2 regions of the Rothia sp. HMSC067H10 genome follow, and region 2 is predicted to be linked to the other one. Evidence: predicted binding sites of a transcription regulator. Region 2 holds the regulator's gene; the other holds the start of a gene.

Region 1 (7,703 bases), on a different contig from region 2:
TGCTTGATCTACATAATAAGCTCATGATGTTTGACGAATATGACGAACAGGCACAACTAATTGACGATTACACGCTCCAGGACTACACCGGAACCTACCAGGATGTACGTGCAGAAGTTGCCGAAGCGCATATTATTTTAGAGGATCCTGACGAGTTCGCAGCATCAACTGACGAGGAAGTATCCGAAGCTCAAAAAACTGTTGAGGCTTTCGAGCAGCTTGTTTTTGAAATCGACTTGGTGAAGCACCAAGAAGTGAATGTTGATTATATCCTAGAACTCGTTGCGCGACTTCACGGTGCGGAAGATGGGGAGGAACGTGATACCATTCGCCGCTCCATCAACCGCGCGGTACATGCAAACCCCGAGTTACGCCCCAGTGAGGATATTATTCAGGGATACGTAGAAGAAGTGGTAAAGAACCCGGATGTTTACACTGATACGGCTGAAGGACTAATCCGTTATGCGTCTGGAATCCGTGAAAACGAAGAGCAAGAGCTGATCAAAACTGAGAAGCTAAACCCTGAAAAAACCAAACTGTTTATGGACAGGGCCTTTGAGACAGGAGAATTCAAGACAACTGGAACTGACTTCCCGAAAATCCTGCCAAAAATACGCCGGTTTGGTGCTACAAAGAGTGCGTATGCACGCACAAAGAAACGTGTCGAAAAAGCAACCCGAGGTCTGTACGAGCGATTCCGTCCTTTCTTAGGGCGATAGCAGATGTAAAGACGTTCAAGAAACTCGTTCAGTTTGTATATAGTTTCTTTGAACTTAGAGAGCGGACATTTGCAACCGGATCGAAGATCACGCTCCCGCTGCAAATGTCCCCCCGCCTTATACACTCTCAAGGTGATCACACGTGGCAGAATCCTATGGAACACTGGCTATAAAGTTACCACTGATAAGTATTCTCTCTGTATGTCGAAAGGTATTGAGAGTCCGTTAGCATAGGCAGAAATGAGTGACATTCCGTGAGCTAGAGCATAGAATGGGATATGGAACTGTTGGTTTCTACTTGTTAAGGACAATGATGACGAACAAGCCTTTCCCTTCCGACCTCGAAATTGCTCTCGCTGCTGAGCTTAAGCCCATCACCGAAATAGCCGCCGAGAACGGCATCAGCGAAGATCGTTTGGAGCCCCACGGTAAATATGTTGCCAAGGTCCTGCTCGACGAAAGCACCAACGCAGAAACCGCCCAAAAGCGCGGTTCCAAGTACATTGTCGTTACCGCTGTAACTCCCACACCGCTCGGCGAAGGTAAGACCGCAACCTCTGTCTCGCTAGCACAGGGATTCGCCCAGACCGGCCGTAAAGCTGCGCTGGCGCTTCGCCAGCCTGCCATGGGACCAACCTTCGGTATTAAGGGCGGTGCCGCTGGCGGCGGTTACTCGCAGATCGTTCCCATGGAGAAGCTAAATCTGCATCTGACCGGTGATTTCCACGCCGTTACCGCGGCCCACAACCTTTTGGCCGCCATGATCGATAACCACCTGCACCAGGGTAATGACTTGCGTCTCGACCCCCGTGCTATCGAGTGGCGCCGCGTTATCGACATGAACGACCGCTCCCTGCGCAACATCGTAGTCGGTCTGGGTGAGCGTATTGACGGCGTGCCCCGACAGACCGGATTTGATATTACCAGTGCCTCTGAAATCATGGTGATTCTTTCGCTGGCAACCTCCTTTGAGGACCTGCGCAAACGTTTGGCGAAGATTGTTATCGGTCTGAACTACGATGGTGAGGCAGTCACCGCCGCCGATTTGAAGGGTGACGGCGCAATGGCTGTTATTCTGGCGGATGCCATTAACCCCAACCTGCTTCAGACTCTCGAACACACTCCGGCACTTATTCACGCGGGACCCTTCGGGAACATCGCTACCGGTAACTCCTCAGTTGTCGCTGACTACGTTGGCTTGGAATACTCCGATTACGTGATTACTGAGGCAGGCTTCGGGGCAGATATGGGTGCTGAACGTTTCTTCAACGTTAAATGCCGAATCTCAGGGCTGAAGCCTGATGCTGCCGTGCTGGTTGTCACCGTACGTTCCCTCAAATCCCACTCTGGGCAGTACAAGATCGTACCGGGCAAGCCTCTGCCCGAAGGCATGCTTGAAGAGAACCCTGCCGACGTTGAAGCAGGGGCTACTAACCTGAAGAAGCACATTGAGATTGTGCGTAACTTCGGTGTGCAGCCGGTGGTGGCTATTAATGCATTCCCCACCGATTTCGATTCTGAGCATGAAGTTATTCGCCGTATTGCTGAAGAGGCTGGCGCTCGCGTGGCTATCCATCATGGTGTTGCTGAGGGCGGCAAGGGCACGGTTGATCTGGCAAATGTGGTTGCTGAGGCTTGCGACGACGTTTCGAACTTGGAGTACACCTACGACCTTGAGGATTCTCTCGAAACTAAGCTTGAGAAGGTTGCCACTAAGGTTTACGGGGCAGACGGTATCTCGATTGCTCCCGCAGCGGCAAAGCAGCTTAATCGTTTTGCCGATCTGGGGTATTCGCATCTACCTGTGGTGATTGCAAAGACCCACCTGTCGATCTCTTCTGATGCTTCCCTCAAGGGTGCACCCACCGGCTGGACTTTGCCTGTGCGCGAGGTTCGTCTTGCCGCAGGTGCCGGTTATGTTTACGCTATTTGCGGCACGATGCGCACCATGCCCGGTCTGAGCAAGAGCCCTGCTGCAGAGCGTATTGGTTTTGATGAAAACGGTACGATGGTCGGTCTTTCGTAGTGGTTTCTGGGTCATATTTCGCCCATAAAAGACGAAGGCAAGCTTGATAAGGTGCCGTGGGCATCCTCGTTATGTTGGGATGCGCACGGCACCTTTTCTGTGTCTTCGCGGGCTGTACCGAGGGGTAGTTTTTACCGATTTCGTGTGTGTTGCGAAAAACCATTCAAACAGACCAATTGGTGTATAGAATCCGCATGATTACGCGGGTTTAACAATACTGTTATTTAGGGGTGTACCTTGAAAAATGGCTGTATGACGCGGAACTTCCAGAAAAAAGTTTTAGTGATTTATGCCATACAAAAATCAATAAAATCTCGATTGGTATTTAAATGCCCTGCTTTCACGCGGGGTAAAAATAACAGAATGGTTACAAATATGCGCTCAGCTTATCTAAGGTTTTTGGGGAGTAAAAACCATGTAGAAAACCGACCCAAAAGTAGGCTAAACTTGAGTTATCAAGTGATCGAAGGTTTCATGAATTGTCCTCGAGTTGCTTGTGTTTGAGTGAGTGATAGATACCCCCGGGTGTCATAAAACGACCGCGCTATGGTAGCGCGGTCGTTTTGTTTAACCAGACTTGTGCTGCTAGAAAGCCTACAGGATGTACTGGGCTACCAGCCCCGTGAACCCCATTCTTCAAGGTGTGGACGCTCGGTGCCTAATGTTGTGGAACGCCCGTGACCCGGAAGCACAATCGCTTCATCATCAAAGTTTCCAAAGAGCCTTTCAAGAACGTTTGAGAAAAGTTCGCCAAACTGCGCGGGAGAATCGGTTTTGCCTACGCCGCCGGGAAAGAGCGCATCGCCAGTGAAAAGCAGGGTAGCGGGGGAGTCATCTTCCCATGTGGTCTGCACAGAATATACGATGGATCCGGGAGTATGCCCGGGAACGGAAATAGCGTGCACCTGCAGCTCTGTATCGTAAAAATCAAAAACTTCGCCGCCGTTTAACTCGTTTTCGACCGTGAAATTTTCTTGCGCACGAATGGCCTCAGCATCCGCGGATCCTGCATAAGTAATGGCACCGGTGAGAGATTCAAGCTCGCGCAGAGCACGAATGTGGTCCCAGTGCCCATGGGTGACCATAATACCCGTCACGCCAAGAGCACGGCGGGGGATAGGCTCGAAATCTTCTTCAGATTCGAGAATGCGCACTCGGCGGTCGTTCTCTTCTGTAAGGGCTAGGTTTGGACAGTCCTGCATGATTGCCTCAAGCGTGAAGGTATACAGTGCTTCTGCATCATAAGCGGGATCGATCAGCATTTGCTCACCAGTACGGCGAATCGTGATCAGGTAGACGCTGTTATCCATGTCTGAGACGCTTAGGGCACGTACCGTAAATTCCGGATTTTCGAAGATAAGAGTTGATTCGGGATAAGTAGCCATATATCCAGTGTACTGATGCGGTGTATATCCCGTTTCTAGCGGCAGGTATAAGGGGGTAACGGGAATGAAAGTCACCAGGAAAAACGTTCGCCACGAGTCAAAACTGCATCATAAAGCATGCTATCCCCGCCGAAAGAGCGTAGAATGTAGATTCGAAGATAGACGAAAGGATTTTCGATGCCTCCCCGTGCTGGATCAGCAACCGCCCCTTTGCGTTCAAATGACCTTAGCAGCATTCGTGTGCAGGGTGCTCGCGAAAACAACCTCAAGAACGTTGATCTTACGATTCCACGTGACGCAATGGTGGTTTTTACAGGGCTATCGGGATCTGGTAAATCTTCACTTGCTTTTGACACCATCTTCGCAGAGGGACAGCGCAGGTACGTTGAATCACTATCTTCCTACGCGCGTATGTTCCTTGGGCAGGTAGATAAGCCTGATGTTGATTTTATTGAGGGGCTATCGCCAGCGGTCTCTATCGACCAGAAATCTACTTCAAAAAACCCGCGGTCGACGGTAGGCACCATAACCGAGATTTACGATTATATGCGCCTGCTGTGGGCCCGTGTAGGACGTGCGCATTGCCCTGTCTGTGGTGAAGAAATTACCAAGCAAACCCCGCAGCAGATTGTCGATGCACTGCTGGAATACCCCGAACGTACGCGTTTGCAGGTTCTTGCCCCCGTGGTATCAGCTCGCAAAGGTGAGTTTGTTGATCTGTTCAAAGACTTGGTGACACAGGGCTATTCGCGTGCCCGGGTGGACGGAAAAACAGTTCAACTCTCGGATCCTCCTAAACTAGCGAAACAATACAAACACACCATTGACGTTGTGGTAGATCGCATCGTAATCAAGGAGAGCATCCACCAGCGACTGACCGATTCCGTGGAGACCGCACTCAGACTAGCCGATGGCCGCTTGCTCATCGAATTCGTAGATGTACAGGCAGATTCACCCGAACGTACTCGAACATTTAGTGAAAACCTTGCCTGCCCCAACAATCACCCCCTGCAGGTGGACACTATTGAGCCGCGCGCCTTCTCCTTCAACTCGCCCTTTGGCGCATGCCAGGCTTGCGATGGTATTGGTTCCAGGCTTGAAGTTGATGAGGATCTTTTAGTACCCAACCCAGATATGACTCTGGGTGAAGGCGCTATTGCTCCGTGGTCGCAGGGAAAATCTACCACCGAGTATTGGCTGCGTCTTCTTGCAGGTCTCGGCGAAGAGCTCGGATTTGATCTTAACACTCCGTGGAAAGATCTTCCTGCCAAGGTTCGCAAAGTAATTCTGGAGGGCAAAGATTTTAAAGTTGAGGTCTCGTACCGCAACCGTTTTGGACGCGAACGCCGCTATACCTCCGGGTTTGAGGGTGTTAAAGCCAATATCATGCGTAAACATCAAGAAACTGAATCTGATTTTGCGCGTGATCGCTACGAACAATATATGCGTCAAGTTGCATGCCCGGTATGTCACGGTGCGCGGCTTAACCCTACTATTCTCAGCGTCAAAATTGAGGGTAAATCCATTGCGGATGTAACCGCTATGCCGCTTCGTACCGCCTTAGATTTTATGCGCGCCCTAAAGCTGACCCCTCGCGAGGCTAAGATCGCCGACCAGGTGCTCAAGGAACTAGATGCACGCTTGCAATTCCTCTTGGACGTAGGACTCGATTACCTGACGTTATCACGCTCTGCTGGCACGCTTTCGGGCGGGGAGGCCCAGCGCATCCGACTGGCAACCCAGATTGGCTCCGGGCTCGTTGGCGTGCTTTATGTGTTGGATGAGCCCTCTATAGGTTTGCACCAGCGCGATAACCGACGTCTAATCGATACCCTGACAAAGCTACGCGATATGGGAAATACCCTCATTGTAGTGGAACATGACGAAGACACGATGCGGGAAGCCGACTGGATTGTTGATGTCGGACCAGGTGCGGGCGAACACGGCGGTGAAATCGTCCATTCGGGCACTTACAAGGAACTTTTGTCCAATAAAAAGTCGATAACCGGTGATTATATGGCGGGTCGGCGCTCTATTGAAGTTCCAAAGAAACGCCGCCCACATGACCGTAAACGTGTGTTAAAGGTCTATGGAGCTCGCGAGAACAACCTCAAAAATGTTGATGTTACCTTCCCCCTAGGTGTTTTTACCGCGATCACAGGCGTATCGGGATCGGGTAAATCAACCCTTGTAAACGATATTCTCTATACCTCACTGGCGAATAAACTCAACGGTGCAAAACAGGTTCCAGGACGGCACAAGAAGGTAGACGGTCTGGAACATCTGGATAAGGTTATTCACGTTGACCAATCGCCTATTGGGCGTACTCCGCGGTCGAATCCTGCGACATACACCGGCGTGTTCGACCATATTCGTAAGCTCTTTGCCGAGACGAATGAGGCTAAAGTGCGCGGATATACCCCCGGACGGTTTTCGTTCAACGTTAAAGGCGGTCGATGCGAAGCATGCTCGGGTGACGGCACTCTCAAGATTGAGATGAACTTTTTGCCGGATGTGTACGTGCCTTGCGAAACCTGCCAGGGAAAACGCTATAACCGCGAAACCCTCGAAGTGCATTACAAAGGTAAGACTATTTCTGATGTGCTTGAAATGCCGGTGGAGGAAGCTGCAGAATTTTTTGCGGCCTTCACCCCGATCGCTCGGCACTTGAACACGCTGGTTGATGTGGGGCTTGGCTACATTCGTCTGGGGCAGCCCGCAACCACGCTTTCAGGTGGTGAGGCGCAGCGTGTGAAACTTGCCGCAGAGCTGCAGAAGCGTTCTAACGGTCGTTCGATCTATGTGCTTGATGAGCCTACAACAGGCCTGCATTTTGAGGATATCCGTAAGCTCTTAACTGTGCTTCAGTCTCTTGTTGATAAGGGCAATACCGTTATCACGATTGAACACAACCTTGATGTCATTAAATGTGCCGACTGGATTATTGATATGGGTCCGGAAGGTGGCGATGGTGGAGGCACCGTAATTGCCGAAGGAACGCCTGAAGACGTCGCACAGATTGAGGAGTCTCATACCGGGCGTTTCATCAAGGAACTTTTGGTGTGAATTATATTTCAGGTGATCATTTGCGAGCGCAGATGCGCGGTGCTGTAACAACTCTCGACAGAGTACACCACATTCTTGCTGCTCAGTTAGAGGCAGATTTCTGTTTACCTGCGGGAGCTATCTCTCAAGCACAGAATCTGGGTGTTGAGGTCCTGAGCGCACTGCAGCTTCCAGCGGAAGAGATGGGCGCATCCCGCCGCCGCAACGCTGATACCTGGGAACTTCGGGTAGGTAACTATCTGGGCGTGGGGTTACTTTGCGCAAAGTATCACCGGGTTTTGAAAACGGCCACTGAGTATATGCGTGGGGATCTCTCAAATTGGTTGGGCGATTACGCACCATTGCGCCAGCTGAATGAACTCTTGACCCCTTACAGCCAGCAGGTGAGCGGAACAAGCGTATATTACACGCCTTCACGCAACCTGCTTGAATCTGTGGTTCCGCCGGATATTCCGGAGCAAGAGGTTAAATGTGCGGTACCCGGAATCGGTATGATGCGCCGGGTAG
Region 2 (7,703 bases):
AGGACAAGACCTTCCAAGCCCTGATTCGTCAGCGCACGAAGAGTGCGAATATCTTCCAGAGAAGCAACACCTCCCGAAGCCACAACGGGATGCTCAGTGAGACTGAGAACTTCACGAAGCAGCTGTAGCCCAGGCCCTGAGAGAGCACCATCTCGGCTTACATCTGTCACAATATACCGGCATGCTCCCGCAGTTTGCAGCCATCGCACTGTGTTATGCACGGAATCGCCACACCATTCGGTCCCACGTGCTACAACGGTTCCGTTGCGAGCGTCCAAACCCAGAGCTATCCGCTCACCATAGTGCCCTAGTGTTTTCTCTAACCATGCCGGATGCTGCAGCGCCGCCGACGTCACATTGATGCGATCGGGTTCAAGACTCAAGGCGAATTCCAAAGAACGTTCATCTTTAACACCGCCACTGACCTGTATTTTGATAGGATTCTGAGCTGTCGCACGAACTCGATCAATAACCTCTCGAAGGATGCGGGTGTTGTTACCACGACCAAACGCCATATCCAGATCAACAAGGTGAATCCATCGTGCCCCCGCGCGGCGCCACGATAGAGCCGCTTCCACTGGATCTGTACCCTCACTCTGTTGGGAGAGGCGACCGCCTACGGGACGCACTGCACGCCCCTGAGCAATATCGACTGCGGGAAGAAGTTCTAGAGTACCCATATTCTTATCCCTGTGACCCGTATACGAAAGTTACATATGCCCCGTACCCAAAGAGGGCTAAAGCAATAATCCACAGCACAATCTGCGCGCCAAGAGATATGCCCTGTTTACGGAAAGATATACCCCCACCGGCAAAGAATGCCCCAACAGTCATAAGAATAAGTCCGGAGTATAGAGGTGACATGTGATGCTCCTTCGCAGTTTTTCGTAAAATTTATGATGCTACAAACGGTTCATGACGGGAAGATGCGCAACCCAGCGGCGAAGAAATTCTTCACCTGCAGCACCCGAAGCTACCGGACAAAATTGAATTGCTGTGAGAGGACCGTTCTCGACAGCTGCAATATAACGCGGATCTGCATCAGTCCAACTGACAGCAGGCGGCTCCATATAGTCTATACTCTGGTCAAAATCCCAGGTAAACACGGCATCCTCTGCCTTGAAATTCAAGGGTTCAGGAAGATCCTGTAAAAATTTACTGGACGCAGCAGCCTCAACCCTATAGTGTCCTGGATGAGCCCCAGCGGTGGCCAGAGCTTGTGCAGCACCCGGCCACTCTCCCAATGCAGAAATATCAAGGTCTCCAAGATCTGGGTTCACGGTTCGGATAACTTCAAACAGCATCCCAAAACCAGCCCCCGCAACAAGGACAGGACGGCCGCCTGCAACACGCCTGCCAAGCACCCGATCACCGTGGAGTTTCCGCACAGCCTCGTATGTTTCGAGAGATTTCTTATGGCCAGCAATCACCATACCATCAGCGTCTCGTAGAGAATTGAGATCTGTGGTAACGAACGCTTGGGCACCGACGCGCTCGCACGCTTGCTGGAGCTCGCTATATGTGCCAAATTCACCAAGTATAGCTACGGTGGGACGTGTGGGCATAGAGACTCCTTAGTTCCGCTCCCACCGGATTCCAGACGAGCAACCGGGCGAGCATACAAATGTCATGTATTCTAGGGTACAAACTCCAAGGTTTCTGCCCCTAATCTCACGCTATCATCGCATACCGCATGTTACGTCGCCTGTATTGAGCATCATATGTCCATAAAAGGGCCCTACGCGATATAGGTCCCTTTCAAAGCCACCAGTCGCAAATTAGTCATGAGAACAAAGAATGCGGAACAGTTATAATAAGCGCACATCCAGTCACGTTTTCTAGATAGCAACTATGACTGCTATCGCACATTTGGGACTTCTAGACGCTGCCCAACTTTGACAGTTGAACCCTGCAGATCATTAAGTTTACTGATCTGCACCATGGTGTCGCGTGGATCAGTCTTCGGGTCTACCTCTTGTGCAATATCCCAGAGCGTATCTCCAGATTGAACGGTCACGTACCGGGTTCCTGCGCCTTGAGAATTATTTCCAGCGTTTGCTGTATGCGGCGATATAAGAATGAGCGCCCCAAGAACGACAAGGGCCGCCAGCGTTATCAGCGGAATGCCAAAAACCCAATTTTTCAGAGCCCTAGAGCAATGCATAGCACGTGTGAAAAATGAGGGATTGCGCATATTAACCACCGGCACACCTTTAAGTTTTTCTGGAACCCGCCGCTGTCCGCTTGATGTTTTACCGTTTACGCTCTGCTGAGTCTGAGAGGAAGATGTGACGTTCACTTTCTGTGGTGTAGCCGAGAATGAAGTTTCGTATACAGCTTGTACTTGAGAAAAAGTCAGTCGAGGATGAGGATGAGGCACACGGGAACGGCTCGGTGAAGCATAGTGTGTACGTGCTCGATAAGAGCCCTGACGAACACGAGCCGGGTGAATGACGGTTAACCCCGCCGGAATCCGGGAGGAAGAAGCAGCCGTTGCCATAGTATTTTCCTTTCCTCTGGTGTGTGACAAGTTCATATCCTCGCCGTTACACACCATTCTCAATGCTCATAATGCGGTTGGTATGAGTTCATATTCCTGCAGAAAGCACATATTTTGCTTTCGGATTCTTTCAGGATGCTCTAGAAATACCGAAGTACTTCGAAGACCGATAACCCCTGCACAGCAAGAGCTTGAACTAGAACATCTCACCGAAAGACCTCAACTTTTATCGAATATGTCTTCCGTAGACACCAACTATATCGAATCTAGTTTCGATAGTCTAGTAGAAAGTTACTAAATATTTCTTCGATCAGATTCGGCTTGCATAGAATATTTGTTTGAAGTTTTCCCTCTGATGCTTTAGACTGAGAACGAGACGGTTCATCGTTATGCCTACCTGGATCCAGTCAATGTTCTAGGAACCATAGCGTGCGCAAATAGTTAGAAAGAAGGCTCCGCATGACACCCGAAGCTCAGCGCCCTCCGCTGACTCCACGTCAGCAGAAAATTTTGGATGCGATTCGTACAGAAATCGAGCAGAAGGGATATCCCCCTTCGATGCGTCAGATTGGCGATATCGTTGGATTGGCTTCACTTTCTTCGGTGACTCATCAGCTCGGTCGTCTTGAGAAGATGGGATATATTCGCCGCGATCCAAAACTACCGCGTGCCATCGAGATTCTTGACGATATAGAGTCTGAGGGCGCTTCAGCCCATTTTCCGGAGCTGCCTACATTTGAGGTGAGCGATGAGGATATGGTTCCCGTGCCCCTCGTAGGTCGCATTGCTGCTGGTGGTCCTATTACGGCTGAGCAATCCGTTGAGGATGTTCTCTCTCTCCCCCGCCAGCTCGTGGGCAGCGGGAAGCTCTTCATGCTTCGCGTCAAAGGGGATTCGATGATTGACGCCGCCATATGCGACGGTGACTGGGTTGTTGTACGTGAACAACACACCGCCGATAATGGAGACATTGTTGCGGCTCTTCTTGACGACGAAGCGACCGTCAAAGTATTCCGCCAAGTAGATGGTCATACCTGGCTACTCCCCCGAAATTCCCAATATGAGCCCATACTCGGCGACCGCGCCACGGTGATGGGTAAAGTAGTTTCTGTTCTGCGAAGCATCTAACAGGGACCTTCTGAACTGCGCGCGTTTTTCTCAAAAGACACAACACTAGAGGTTCCGTTCCTGCGTATTCAACCGTCTCATGTCCAGAAGGAACAACAGCACAATGATTGACCGTGAGATCGTTTTTATTGTCTATGTATCGGATATTGAGGCCTCAGTGTCCTTCTATACGAGCATTCTAAATCTTGAGGTCAGTTTTACCTCACCACGCTATGTCACCATGGATTTAGCGCCGGGAGTCTCGCTAGCGTTGTGGACCGGAGCAAGCAATACTCTTCATGAAACTTCAACACGTACGTCTGAGGTATGTATAAATCTCAAAGGCTCCGATGCAGAAATCCTCACGCAGTACCAAGCCTGGGTGGAACAAGGGGTTGTCATATTGGAAGAGCCCCATCGTGATGTATTTGGGATGACTTTCGTAGCAAGTGATCTAGATGGGAACCGTATCCGAGTTGCCCCGATAGACTAACTAATTACTATAGGCAGCCATAAGCGCACAATACATCAGGGAGGGTACCGTCGAACGGTACCCTCCCTTTCTCACATTACATCTATGGACGCTTCGCTACGTTTATGTCTCGGCACCAGTACCGGAATACGACGTGCATTAAGCCCGCGTATCTTATTGCTTTTAGTCAATACTCTGATAGAGCCGTTCTAAAGCACCCAAAACAACATTCTTATCCTGGGTGGTCCAAAGGTTAGGCATCGCCCGCATCAGGTACCCACCGTATCGCTGAGTCGCCAGCCTAGAGTCAAGGATCGCCACTACCCCGCGATCGTGGACGGAACGTATCAATCGCCCTGCTCCCTGAGACATGCGGATTGCCGCATGATATGCCGAAACAGCCATAAACCCATTCCCGCCTTTTTCTGCCACGGCACGGGTACGCGCTTGAGCGAGAGGATCGTCTGGGCGCGGGAACGGTATACGGTCTATCAGTACCAGGCGACAGGAATCCCCGGGAACATCCACTCCCTGCCAAAGGCTCATGGTGCCGAAAAGACAAGAATTTATATCTTCAGTAAACTCCTCGACAAGAGCCCGCAATGAGGACTCTCCCTGCAAGAGAATATTCAAATCCGTGTGCTGACGTACATATTCAGCCGCCTGCTCGGCACCTCGCTTCGACGAGAATAACCCCAGAACCCCACCACCAGAAGCTTCACATAATTCGCGTAATCGTTCGAGCTGCTGAGGATTCACGCCAAAGCTCGGTTTGGGCAAATCGGAAGCCACGTACAGAATTCCCTGCCGTGGATAATCAAAAGGAGAGCCCACATCAAGACCTTCCCAGCGCGGAGCCTGCGGCCCAGCCAGTCCCAGGGAGCCGGCTACTGCATCGAAGGATTCCCCCACAGTAAGCGTTGCGCTCGTAAGAATAACGGTACGATCCTCAAAAAGCCCCTCACGTAAACGGCTTCCGATATTCAAAGGAGCAACGTGGAGTGTGGCGGGATCCTGATCGGAAGCTGCGGTATATCGTCCGTTTTCCCAACCGCCCTGGCGTGATAACCACAGCACTTCGCGATGTTCGGTAGACTCCAGCATGCGCGTTGCGGCATCGTGTACCTCAGAGACACGTGAACGAGCCATCTGAAGCCCGGCATCCGCCTCTTTATTGTCGCTCTTAGAGTCGGAAAGCGCCGCCCGTGCGGCATCGGCTACAGCCGCGAGTGCATTCAGAAGTCGCCCTTCGAGCCTTTCTATCAAGCCCTCAGAAACACCTTCACATGCGGTTTCTAAAGAACCGGCGGCTTGTTCAAGCGCGCTGGAGTCTGCTTTGGAGTTCTTGCGGATATCGCGAGCGGCACGCCTAATTAAGGAAGCAGAAAGGGAATCCGTCACCGCGCCGGTCACGCGGTCTGCGAGCTCATGCGCCTCGTCAATAATAGCGATATCGTGTTCGGGAAGTACACCTAGACCTTCAAAAGCGTTGATGGCAAGCAGCGCATGATTAGTAATCACGAGATCGGCTTCATATGCTTCTTGGCGCGCCCGCTCACTAAAGCACTCCTCAACGAGGGGGCAGCGTTTTCCCAAACACTCTGAGGCGCTCACGGATACCTGCGCCCAGGCACGATCCGATACACCGGGTTTAAGCTCGTCGCGGTCACCGGTTTCGGTTCGTTCCGCCCATGACCTGAGCCGCAGCACCTCTTCACCGATGCGAGACGTACTATGCTGAGGCATGTCGAAGAGAGTATCGGGTTCCTCTTCGGGATATCCGCCGTCGAGTTTGTGCAGGCATAGATAGTTGTTCCTGCCCTTGAGGATTGCGACCTGAGTTTCAGATTCGGGCTCAGAAGAGAGCGCCTCCATAAGTTTTGGAAGGTCTCGTTTTACGATCTGCGCTTGGAGGGCCAGGGTTGCGGTCGCCACGATAATGGGTTTTGTACTTGCACCCGCATGGTGCAGGGCTGGCACCAAATACCCGAGGGATTTACCGGTTCCGGTGCCTGCCTGCACGAGGAGATGCCGCTCAAGGTCGAAAGCTTGCGCAACATGGGCTGCCATCCTACGTTGCCCGAGGCGTTTTTGCCCGCCCGTTTTTTCAATCGCACGATCGAGCAAATCTAACACGGGCTTTGCACCGGGCAGAGTTTCAAGCTCCATTCCGGTGGGCGCAGTAATATTATCGGTCACGGGCGCTCACGCTCTCATCACGCGAGTTCACAGACAGCTTCGGGCTCAGATGCAGACTCTTGAAGCTCCAGTTCAAGCACTTCAAGAAGCTCACCATCGATCACATAGTCAGAGAGTTCTGCGGCGACATCCTCACGCACCAAAGCAGTGACAAAGGTCCCATCTGAGACAAACGCAGTGCTCTTAATCTCCGCGTCCCAGGCATGAAGACGGGAAATAACTTCACCGTGGTTGTAGGGGATCAGTAATTTAACTTCAAGCGATGGCCGCGGAATTGTATCCGCAATCTTCTGCTTGAGTTCGTCAATGCCCTCCCCTGTGCGCGCCGAGACGATGACGTGGTTCGGTTCGCGCTGTCGCATGCGTTCGAGGATAAAGGGATCAGCCGCATCCGCTTTATTGAGCACAATAATCTCGGGTATACGGCGAGCATCTAAATCTGCGATAACCTCACGCACGGCGCGAATCTGCCCCTCAGGGTCTGGGTGAGATGCGTCTACCACATGCAGAATCACGTCTGCATCGGCTACCTCTTCGAGCGTGGAACGGAATGCTTCCACGAGCTGGGTGGGTAGCGAGCGCACGAATCCTACAGTGTCCGAAAGTGTATAGCCGATGCCGTCCGGAGTCTGTGCTTTGCGCACGGTCGGATCCAGGGTTGCGAAGAGAGCATTCTCCACCAGAACACCGGCATCGGTCAGACGATTCAGCAACGACGACTTACCTGCGTTCGTATACCCCGCGATAGCAACCGAGGGTACCCTGTTGCGTTTACGGCTTAGGCGTTTTGTCTCACGTGCGGGCGCCATAGCGGCTATTTCGCGCTTGAGTTTTGCCATGCGGGCACGTAGACGGCGGCGATCCATCTCAATTTTGGTTTCACCAGGTCCGCGTGAACCAATGCCTTCACCGGATGCTGCACGCCCGCCTGCCTGGCGTGACAGGGATGCGCCCCAGCCGCGCAGACGCGGAAGCATGTATTCGAGTTGGGCAAGTTCGACCTGTGCTTTGCCTTCACGAGATTTCGCGTGTTGAGCAAAGATGTCTAGAATCAGGGCGGTACGATCGATCACTTTGACTTTGACGATATCTTCGAGGGCTCGTCGTTGTGAGGGTGCTAATTCAGAATCGACGATCACGGTATCAGCACCGGTTGCCTCAACAATGTCTTTGAGTTCGAGGGCTTTTCCTGAGCCAAGAAAAGTTCCGGGGTCAGGTTTGAGGCGGCGCTGAACTAGCCCGTCCAGCACTTCAGATCCTGCGGTTTCGGCGAGTGCAGCGAGTTCTCGCAGAGAGTTCTCAGCATCTTCGACGGTCCCTTCGGTCCATAGCCCGGCGAGAACCACGCGTTCTAGGCGCAGCTGACGGTATTCGACTTCGGTCACATCATCGAGCTCGGTAGAAAGCCCGGCGACTCGGCGTAAT

Evidence for each region. Region 2 encodes LexA, which represses DNA repair genes until DNA is damaged. Its sites were predicted from a motif close to TCGAACANNTGTTCGA; they were not measured.
Region 1: uvrA (excinuclease ABC subunit UvrA) is a predicted target of LexA. The motif match lies at 4,271-4,286, and genes of this name have one in related genera.

The regions. Positions count from the first base shown of each region.
Region 1 is NZ_KV802317.1:512,821-520,523, reverse strand. It holds gene HMPREF2756_RS09240 (type I restriction endonuclease subunit R) at 1-719, shown strand, start outside; gene HMPREF2756_RS09235 (formate--tetrahydrofolate ligase) at 1,033-2,745, shown strand; gene HMPREF2756_RS09230 (MBL fold metallo-hydrolase) at 3,357-4,130, opposite strand; gene uvrA (excinuclease ABC subunit UvrA) at 4,308-7,196, shown strand; gene HMPREF2756_RS09220 (GNAT family N-acetyltransferase) at 7,193-7,703, shown strand, end outside.
Region 2 is NZ_KV802271.1:23,838-31,540, forward strand. It holds gene HMPREF2756_RS00140 (HisA/HisF-related TIM barrel protein) at 1-680, opposite strand, end outside; gene HMPREF2756_RS00145 (hypothetical protein) at 685-864, opposite strand; gene HMPREF2756_RS00150 (imidazole glycerol phosphate synthase subunit HisH) at 903-1,565, opposite strand; gene HMPREF2756_RS00155 (LysM peptidoglycan-binding domain-containing protein) at 1,859-2,299, opposite strand; gene HMPREF2756_RS11560 (hypothetical protein) at 2,320-2,454, shown strand; gene lexA (transcriptional repressor LexA) at 2,960-3,628, shown strand; gene HMPREF2756_RS00165 (VOC family protein) at 3,732-4,100, shown strand; gene HMPREF2756_RS00170 (ATP-dependent DNA helicase) at 4,263-6,248, opposite strand; gene hflX (GTPase HflX) at 6,296-7,703, opposite strand, start outside.